3 regions of the Bacillus sp. Bwzl_19 genome follow, and region 1 is predicted to be linked to each of the others. Evidence: predicted binding sites of a transcription regulator. Region 1 holds the regulator's gene; each other region holds the start of a gene.

Region 1 (3,274 bases):
AAAGCATTGAACCGTGTCCTGCTGATAAAACAAAACGGTCGCGGTTAAACCAGCCTGGATTCTGCGGATTCACATTCATAAATTTCGTCCACAGCGTGTAAGCCATCGGAGCGGCTCCCATCGGCATGCCCGGGTGTCCGGAATTAGCTTTTTCAATTGCGTCTATAGACAGTGTACGTATGGTGGCAACTGATTTCTTTTCAATTGTATCCATTATAATCCCCTTCCTTATTGTTGTACCTTTTCATCATAAAGCGATGCTGACTTTTTCTCAACTCTTTCAGCTTAAATTTGAGATAAACTTGTTGAAAATTGTCGTAAAGCACAGTCTGATATTAGTATATACGAAAAAAGAATACGTATTGCCGTATTCTTTCTGTTTAATGAAGATTATTTTTCTGTTGTTCCCTTTTTAATTTTTCAGGAGTGACATCATTACCTTCCGGATCAATAACTTTTACGCTCTTAAGCGTATTTTTCATTGAGGAGCGGAATCCTTTCAAATACTCCTGGCGAAGCTTTTGCTGTTCGGCTTTTTCCTCATCAGTTATCGTGTTTGATTTAGCTTTTTGAGCCAATTCGTTTATTCTCGCGATTTTTTCTTTAGAAATCATAATAAGCTCCTTTGGTGCGTGTTGATTATATACTACTAAAACGTAGTCGTTTTTACAACTGATGCACGTCAGCTGCCTTCGCTGTCTGCGGTATATTCCTGAAAACGCCGGTGAACCGTGGCTTTGGACACATCATATCCAAATCCTCTTAAGGTGGCTGCGATTTCTGCAAAGGTGAGCTTGTTGGCTCTCAGTCTGATAATTTCCGAAACCGGAACCTCTTTTTTTTCTTTACCGCTGTTTTCATGCCTGTTTTTCAGATTCCGTTCAGGTTTATAGCCGTTTTTTACGGCTCTTTTCATTCCCCGCCGGATCTTCATATTGTGAATTTTTCTTTGATACTCCTCAACAATACTGACGATTTCGAGTACCATCGTATCAGCTTCGGAAAGCTCCAGCTCACCCTTATGAGCCATCGTATATATTTTTACGTTTTCCCTGTAAATACAATGCAAAAGCGCGATCTTGGCGTTTCCTCTTCCCAGCCTTGTTTCGTCCTGCACCAATATCGCGTCAATATGTGATTTTTTAATATCATCAAGCATTTCAAATACTCCGTCGCGGTCCATTTCGTAACCGCTTGCTTTCTCAGAAATGACTTTTACGACTTCCATGCCGTTTGCCGCAGCGATCTCCCTAAGCTCCTCTTCCTGTCTTTTTAAAGACGTTTGCTGCTGTTCTTTGTTTGTGCTAACCCTGGCATAAATGATCGCCTTCATTTCTCTCTTTCCTCTCTAATTAACAATGGCCAGCTGATATACGGCCGGATGCTTCTTCTTAACCGGAAGAATAAGTTCGTCTCCGGGCTTTATATCAGCAGTTTGAAGATGATTATTCTCCGTCACCCACTCAATGAAATCTTCTTTATTAATATTTTTCTTTTCTGCTACATGATCCGCAAGTGACCAGAGAGTATCGCCGTCCTGAACCTTTATTTTAACATATTGGCTGAGCGTCTGATCATTCCCCGCGCATGAAACAAGTAAAATAGCGGCACTTAAAATCGCAGTAAACAGTCCGACAAATATGATAGATTCCTTCGCCATTTATACAACCTCCGATAAGAATGTTTGTTCGCTTTTTATATCTTTCAGTATATACGAACAAATGTTTCTGTCAATCGTTTTTTTCGAACCTATGTTTGTACTGTCAGGAAAATCATGCTATAATCTACTTAAAATCGACGTTTTGAGGTGCGAAATATGACGAAGCTATCAAAAAGGCAGCTTGATATCCTGCGTTTTATTAAAGAAGAGGTAAAAACAAAAGGATATCCGCCTTCTGTAAGAGAGATAGGAGAAGCAGTAGGACTGGCTTCCAGTTCAACCGTGCACGGACATTTGGCACGGCTTGAGACAAAAGGCCTGATCAGACGGGACCCTACTAAACCAAGGGCAATTGAGGTATTGGATGAAGAAGAAGTCCAAATTCCGAAAAGCCAGGTCGTAAATGTTCCGGTAATCGGGAAAGTGACGGCGGGTATTCCGATTACGGCTGTTGAAAATATCGATGAGTATTTTCCGCTTCCTGACCGGATGGTTCCTCCGGGCGAACATGTATTTATGTTAGAAATCATGGGAGAAAGTATGATTGACGCCGGCATTTTTGACAAAGATTACGTCATTGTCAAACAGCAGAACACGGCTAATAACGGGGAAATCGTGGTGGCTATGACCGAAGATGATGAAGCGACGGTCAAGCGCTTCTATAAAGAGGACAATTATGTGCGGCTGCAGCCGGAAAATCCGACGATGGAACCGATTATCCTGCAAAACGTAAGCATTTTAGGGAAAGTCATCGGCGTATTCAGAGCCGTCCATTAATTCTATTAAACTTTTTTTATCGTAAAACCCCTCACATAGGGGTTTTTCTTTTGCATAAAAAAGAGCAGGTTCGCCCTGGCTTAGAAACGAACCCGCTAAGGAGGAAAAACTTACATCATGCTTACATTCTTATTATCCGACATCTGACTTTTGAAGTCAACAAATAATGTTTCCCTAAAGAAACTTTTTGTATAATTTTCAACTTTGTATAGATGTTCGGGCTGAATTTGTTTATGTCATCTTTACTTGGGGCGGGAAATCAAATTTATATATGAATATTTAGTACATGGTACAACGTGTTTTGATTACGCGTAAAAAATCCCGCTGCTTTTTAGCGGGTATCAATTTTTAATCAAAATGATAATATTCTACGCCGTATAACCCTTTAATATAGACAGGTTCACAGATGTTTGAAGAGCTTTCAATCAAAATCCTGTATTTGTGATACGGGTCAATTGATTTTTTATCCTGCGCACTGAGATTTAACCAGCTGCCGCTGTAGCTTTTAGAACTTAATGTATAAAAATTTCCGTTCAGCGCCATCCGCTGGAGTTTCATGTTTAAACCGCATGAAGAGTTGTTCATAATGGTGAACTTGTATCCTAAAAAGTAATCGTCAGCTGATACAGTCCCCGGATTTTCAATATAAAACTCTTTTGCATTTCCCGCTAGTGTGAAGCTCGTTTTTGATCCGAATTCAGTGGTAGCCGCTTTGGCTGAGTGTATTCCGCAAAAACATAATAAAAAAACAGCAATACATATCCAGCACCTTTTCAATTTGCATCCCCCTTTTTTTACATATTTTAACTCGTGAACACAATGACGTCTATCCATATT
Region 2 (3,274 bases), on a different replicon from region 1:
TTTACGAGCGTTTCCCATGTATCGTTTTCTTCCTGTTTTAATAAAAGGAGCTCCACTTTCGCTCCCGTATCTTCTTTTGTGCCGAATAATCTGGCGGGCAGCACACGGGTATTGTTCAAAACGAGACAATCCCCTTCTTTAAAAAAGCTGACAATCTCTTTAAATGAACTGTCCGTCAGTCCGCCCGTCTGTTTGTCAAGCACCATCAGCCGCGATGCGTCACGCTCTTTCAGCGGCACTTGGGCAATGAGGCGTTCAGGCAGTTCAAAATCAAATAAATCGACTTTCATCATTTCACCTTTATTCTGTCTATTGTTATTTCATTCTGCCGAAAAAATTGAGCAGAATGGATAGTATCACACTGATCACAATACAAGTGACAACGGGAAAGAAAAATGTGACATTTCCCTTCTTAACGAAAATATCTCCGGGCAGCCTTCCGACAAAGTGCCAGACTGCGCCGACAATAAGCAAAACAGCACCGAGAACCATGAGAATCTTCGGAAATTCAGTCACAGGCGGGTGCCTCCAATCGAAAATGCTCATACACAGCCGGGGTCACGACCCGTCCTCTCGGCGTCCTTTGGAGAAATCCGATCTGAAGCAGATACGGTTCGTACACATCCTCTATTGTATGCGGTTCTTCACCGATTGTCGCGGAAATCGTATCAAGGCCGACGGGACCGCCGCTGAATTTTTCAATCATGCCCATCAGCAGCTTATGGTCAATATGGTCAAGGCCGAGTGCGTCGACTTGAAGACGTTCGAGCGCGTCGTGAGCGATTTCTTCCGTGATGCGGCTGTCACCTAGCACTTGGGCAAAATCTCTCACCCTTCTGAGAAGCCGGTTTGCAACCCGCGGCGTTCCCCTTGACCGTCTGGCGATTTCCAAAGCCGGGGCTTCTTCGATTTCAACTTCGAATACTTCAGCCGTTCTTGACACGATATCTGTCAGTTCTTCCTGCGTATAGTATTCAAGGCGGGACAGCACCCCGAACCGGTCTCTGAGCGGCGCGGTCAATAAGCCGACCCTGGTCGTCGCTCCTACCAGCGTAAAAGGCGGAAGGTCAAGGCGGACGGAGCGGGCGGACGGGCCTTTTCCAATAACGATATCAAGGCAGAAGTCCTCCATCGCCGGGTACAGCACTTCTTCGATTGACCGGTTCAGTCTGTGAATTTCGTCTATAAACAGCACATCCCCGGGTTCGAGCGCCGTCAGAATGGCTGCCAAGTCTCCCGGTCTTTCGATAGCGGGGCCTGACGTCGTCCGCATCTCCACACCCATCTCATTGGCCACGATAGACGCGAGCGTTGTTTTTCCGAGACCCGGAGGCCCGTATAAAAGAACGTGGTCAAGCGTTTCCTGCCTCATTTTCGCCGCATCGATAAACACGCGCAGATTTTCTTTTACCTTCTGCTGCCCGATGTACTGGGCGAGGTTCTGCGGCCTGAGGCTTTGCTCGATTATTGATTCATGGCTGTCTGCTTCACTTGAAACGAGCCGTTCATCCATGAACATCACCTTACTTTAATAATTTTTGCAATGCTTTTTTCACATATTGGTCTGTTGAAAGCGCCGTTTCCTCTTTTAAGTGAGGAAGCACTTTTTTAATTTCTTTTTCGGCGTAGCCGAGTACCCTGAGCGCTTCAAGCGCCTCATCAAGCGCCGTTTCAGCCTCTTGTTTTTCAATGCGCGCTTCATGATTGAACAGGTTGTCAATCATTTCAGGCACGACATCGGCCAGTTTGCCTTTCAAATCAAGAATAATCTGCCGTGCCGTTTTTTTGCCCACACCAGGAAATTTCACCAAAAAGGCTTCATCTTCCTGTTCGATCGCTTCGATGACGGCTCCCGGATCACCGGAACCGAGAATGGCGAGCGCCCCTTTCGGACCGATGCCGGTGACATTCAGCAGCTTTGTGAAAAGCGCTTTTTCTTCCCGGGTTGAAAAGCCATACAAAGAAAAGGCGTCTTCTTTTATATGATGATACGTAAAAATGGTCTCTTGATTGCTTACCTTATAAATAAACGGATTCGGAGTGAAGACCTGATAGCCGATCCCGCCGTTTTCAATCACGATGTATTGGGGCGATACGTAATCAATCGTCCCCTTCACGAATTCAATCACACCTATTCACCTCTTTGACTGCTTATCATTGTAACACAAAAACAGCCAAAGTCTTATAGAAAAGTTAACGTATGTTCGCTTTGACACTTTTCATTCAGAAAAAAAAGACATGTGTAACATGTCTTGCGTCAAAGTCAGCCGCTGTAAGTCTTAATATGATCGATCACGCTCTCAAACTCCGCTTTTGTCCTGTACGGTATACCGTGTTCCAAGTGCTTTTGCAATCGGCTTTCCAGCCGCTCTAAATCAATCTGAAAGAAAGACTGGATCGGTTCCGCCAGCGATCCGGGACGGCCGTGAAAAGTGGAAATGACGCCCCCGTCTGTGACACCGATATAACCGTTTACTTTACTGAGCGGAGAAATATCATCAACATGCTTACGGAAAAGGACGAAGCCTTTTTTTTGCTCAACGAGCGTCCAGCCGGCATATGCGGCCCAAAAGTCCTCCATCGCCAAAACGGTTTCATCCGTATGCTCAATGCCGACATCACCATCCAGATAGACCTTCTCCAGCTGGACATGCACCCGAAGCGGCCCGTAATGCTCAACCTCTGCCCCGTATGCGGCGTTTCCTCCGCAAATCAGGACTGCTGCTGATAAGATAAGCATAAACAAAAGACGCACACCGCAAATTCGTTTCACCAATAACACCTCTTTATTCAATCAAACTCTTGATGCTAGTTTGACCAAAGATGCCGGTGCTTAATCGTTTTCTTTCTATTGTCCGTTTCAGCCGAAAAAAACAGCCCTCCAAACGGAAGGCTGCCCCGATGATTAAGCCCGGCTGGCTGAAATCAGTTTCATTTGTCCGGGCGTCAGTTTGAGGCGGTATCCTCTTACAGTCAGATACACAGTTTTTGTCCCGCTGCTATTGTCATGCTCTGTTTTTTTCATCCCGGCCCCTCCGTTACGTTTTATATTGCTTTTATGATAACAGCGCAATATAAAGAGCGTTTTAAAAATATGTAAAGAAATGATGAAAAAATACTGCCGGATGGAATCATCCGGGCAGTCTAAGTCTAACGGCTGTTTTTGTTCATGTCTTGAAGCTTTGTAAAAGTCGCGTTATCGGTAAACACTTGAATTGTGCGGCCGTCCGCGAATTTTTTGGCTGCATGCTTGACATGTTTATCATCATTTTTT
Region 3 (3,274 bases), on a different replicon from region 1:
CAATCTGTCAGCGGATTAACGGCAGACGGAATTTACGGCCCGAAAACGAAGGCGAAAATCGAAGAAAAACTGTAATCAATAAAACGGAAGCACCCCGGGCTTCCGTTTCTTCTTACATACAAACTGCGGCAAGGGCCTTTTGAATATCATAAATGCTTTCATCTTTTTTAAATTGCTTTGAGACAGCGGGAACCTCCGCGCCGGAAATCCAAATTTTCAGCTCTGAATCCAAGTCAAAGCGGCCGGCGGTTTCTACACTGAATCTGGAAATGCTTTTGTACGGAATGGATTGAACCTCCGTTTTCTTACCCGTAAGTCCCTGTTTATCAACAAGAATAAGACGCTTATCCGTAAACACAATGATATCGCGGACGAGCTTAAACGCGGCATTGACATTTTCACCTTCCAGCAAAATACGGGCCAGTTCTTCTCTTGCTTCAGCCGTTGATATTGTCGACGCGTTACCAAGCAATCCATTGATGAACCCCATGATATATCCCCCCTGATACGTATTCTATCAAATCATACTATAAAAAGGTTTTCATTCCTAGATGAGTAGAGTAAACTGGTGCTGACTGGTAAAGGAGAGCATGTTAAACATGAAAGATCGATATGACAGCTTCGCAGCTCTTTCTGCTGCTGAATCGGAATACCGGATTATTTATGAAGAAAAAAAGGGAAGTGAATGTATCGTCCTCGCTCCCCACGGCGGCAGAATTGAACCCGGTGTCAGTGAGCTGGTGCGGGCATTTTCTGACCAAAGTTCAATTTACTTATTTGAAGGCACGAAGCAGTGCAACAACCGTTTTCTCCACTTGACAAGCACACGTTTTGACGAACCGCTGGCTGTAGAAAAAGTAACTGCTCACCATTATGCACTGGCTTTTCATGGGTATCATGATCTGAAAACGGCAAATACACTCGTCGGGGGCGCGGATCTGGAAAAAGCCAGACGTATTTGTGATCTGCTGCGTGAAGCGGGGTTTTGCGCCGAACTAACGGATATGAACGATCGGCTGGCAGGTGTGAATCCCGGGAATATTGTCAATCGGACAAAAAGGAAAATGGGGCTGCAATTGGAAGTAAGCACGGCACAGAGAAGCGCGCTGTTCAGCAATTTCGGCTGCCGGAGAGAAACGTACACGCCGACCGATCTGTTTTTTCGGTATGTAGAAGCCGTAAAGCTCGGTTTTTATGAGTAAATGAACCGGATTCGCACCGCCTGCCCATTCTTTCTGCACCGGGGCTGTGTGAAAGAGCTTAAATATCACGCAGGAAGCGCTTGGCGGGCAGTACGGTGGGAACAGCGTCTGATACAGGCTTCACAATACCTTTCTTCTGATGTCAGCTTTCAATAAAATACGGCGCTTTTTCTTCAGCGGCATGCAAGTGTTTTTGCCTGCCTTCGTAATACACATTTGGACGCTTGTCGGATAGAAGACAAGCGAGCCGCTTCTGAAATTGAATACCTGCTTTACGCCGTTCAAACAGCTCAAGCCTTTTTTCCGCAAATGATGCCGTCACCCGGAAAGCGGCTGCGATTAAAATGACGGCATGGCTTCTCCGCTGGGGAAGCTCCATGTTTAACAGCATAAAGGTCGGTACACAGAAGTGGTACATAAAATGGTTGGCTTGGAATTCCTGCAGTTCCCTGAACAGCTTGTTCATGTGAAAATGATTACCGGTATGCTTCAGCACATGGCACAGTTCGTGTGCAAAATCCTCCCATTGCTCCTCAGGTGACTTTTTTTGATTCAGGACGATGCTGTACATGCCGTCCCGCTTCAGCATCATGCTGTGCGTATCTTCAAAATGAATCCAAATATCAAGCTCCTTGGCAATTGTTTGCATATCAATATGGAGAGGGGCGGTCATTCCCATGCGGCAATATAAGTTTTTGACGTATTCCTCCAGATGTGTTAAAAAATCGCCCAATTGAAAACACCCTTTCGAACATATGTTCTTTTTAAGTGAGAAAGAAAAGCCCTGATCGGACTTTGAATCAATTCCCTTTTCTTTTAAAAATAAACATTCAGCTTTTATATCGGCTGAACTTTAATCGATTTAAAGGAAAAGAGCGGATTATTTATGTTTTGGCCTGCGGTTTTTCTCTTTTTCTTTTAAATAATTAATGAATTCAATGGCCTGCTGTTTGCTTTCCGGCGAAAAGTCCTGCATGTCCCGATACGCGATCTGCAGGTCGGGATCAGCAAACAGATCTTCATCTGAAGGTTCTTTTCCGGTTAACAAATAATCCGTTGACACATTGAAATAATCCGCAAGCTTTTGCAGCGTTTCATAATCGGGTTCAGATCGGCCGTTTTCATAATGAGAATATCTGGCGCGCGAGACACCGATATGATTAGCGACTTCTTCCTGCGTTTTCTTTCCTCTGAGACTTTTTAATCTTCCGCCTATCATCCGAATGACCTCTCTTTTTTCAACACCCTAAGTTACTTATGATTATAGATACAAAATGTATCAAAATAAAGGGATGATAAAAAAAGTATCAAAAAGGTCTTGATGATACGAAATGTATCGTATATAATCAACATCATAGAGATACAAAATGTATCAAATAACGATAAGAAATTGATCAGGAGGGTGAGAGATGCAGCCGATAATCATCTGTTTCAGCAGCAATCCGGCTGACCAGAAATGTTTAGGAAAAGCAGGCGGTTCGATTTCTTTTACCGCTTGCGGACTTCCGGTGTTCCGATTTGATAACCGATTGCAGTATGAACGTTATATAAGGTTGAAGAAAAACGGAGATGTTCATGATGAATCGTAAAAGCTACCCGTTTTTCACCTATTCCGGATTATTGAATTCAGAACATTATGACAAAATGGGTTCCGCCATATGGCTGTTTTTATGGTTCGTCAGCTCAACGACAAAGGAACAAATAAAAGACGGCATCAAGTGGGGGCTCGTTCTCGGGCATAAGCCCGTTAAAGCAAGAGAAATGGCCGATGTATTTACAGTCAGCGAAAAAACCGTCAGACGGTGGCTTGAGATCTTGGAACAGCACGAATATATCAAAACCGTCCGCGCACCTTACGGACTTATCATCTCCGTAAAACACTCGAAAAGATTCACGCCGAAAGGGACATTGACCCGCCCGGAAGTCACTGACCGGACAATAACGGCAGATCACCGGGACAAAAATGTCCAGAGAGAAATAGATATAACAAAAAATCATACTGCTGAAGAAGCGATTAACGAAATTGCCGCCCATTTTATCAGGTTAAGGTCTGCACAGGAGGGGCGGAGCGT

What was found. Region 1 encodes LexA, which represses DNA repair genes until DNA is damaged. Its sites were predicted from a motif close to CGAACATATGTTCG; they were not measured.
Region 2: the regulator LexA is predicted to act here: its motif matches at 2,194-2,207, upstream of ruvA (Holliday junction branch migration protein RuvA).
Region 3: the regulator LexA is predicted to act here: its motif matches at 1,951-1,964, upstream of ACW5MY_RS06945 (ImmA/IrrE family metallo-endopeptidase).

What each region holds. Positions count from the first base shown of each region.
Region 1 covers NZ_JBUBKZ010000002.1:54,010-57,283, forward strand. Annotated here, with positions in the region: gene tkt (transketolase) at 1-214, opposite strand, end outside; gene ACW5MY_RS19800 (DUF896 domain-containing protein) at 381-614, opposite strand; gene ACW5MY_RS19805 (YneB family resolvase-like protein) at 683-1,333, opposite strand; gene yneA (cell division suppressor protein YneA) at 1,349-1,660, opposite strand; gene lexA (transcriptional repressor LexA) at 1,817-2,437, shown strand; gene ACW5MY_RS19820 (hypothetical protein) at 2,786-3,214, opposite strand.
Region 2 covers NZ_CM142729.1:2,378,540-2,381,813, forward strand. Annotated here, with positions in the region: gene queA (tRNA preQ1(34) S-adenosylmethionine ribosyltransferase-isomerase QueA) at 1-290, opposite strand, end outside; gene ACW5MY_RS12655 (DUF2905 domain-containing protein) at 316-516, opposite strand; gene ruvB (Holliday junction branch migration DNA helicase RuvB) at 509-1,513, opposite strand; gene ruvA (Holliday junction branch migration protein RuvA) at 1,524-2,129, opposite strand; gene ACW5MY_RS12670 (intercompartmental signaling factor BofC) at 2,264-2,740, opposite strand; gene ACW5MY_RS12675 (hypothetical protein) at 2,906-3,025, opposite strand; gene ACW5MY_RS12680 (YhcN/YlaJ family sporulation lipoprotein) at 3,151-3,274, opposite strand, start outside.
Region 3 covers NZ_CM142729.1:1,305,947-1,309,220, forward strand. Annotated here, with positions in the region: gene ACW5MY_RS06930 (N-acetylmuramoyl-L-alanine amidase) at 1-75, shown strand, start outside; gene ACW5MY_RS06935 (PH domain-containing protein) at 113-490, opposite strand; gene ACW5MY_RS06940 (poly-gamma-glutamate hydrolase family protein) at 600-1,202, shown strand; gene ACW5MY_RS06945 (ImmA/IrrE family metallo-endopeptidase) at 1,345-1,935, opposite strand; gene xre (HTH-type transcriptional regulator Xre) at 2,083-2,421, opposite strand; gene ACW5MY_RS06955 (hypothetical protein) at 2,612-2,791, shown strand; gene ACW5MY_RS06960 (hypothetical protein) at 2,781-3,274, shown strand, end outside.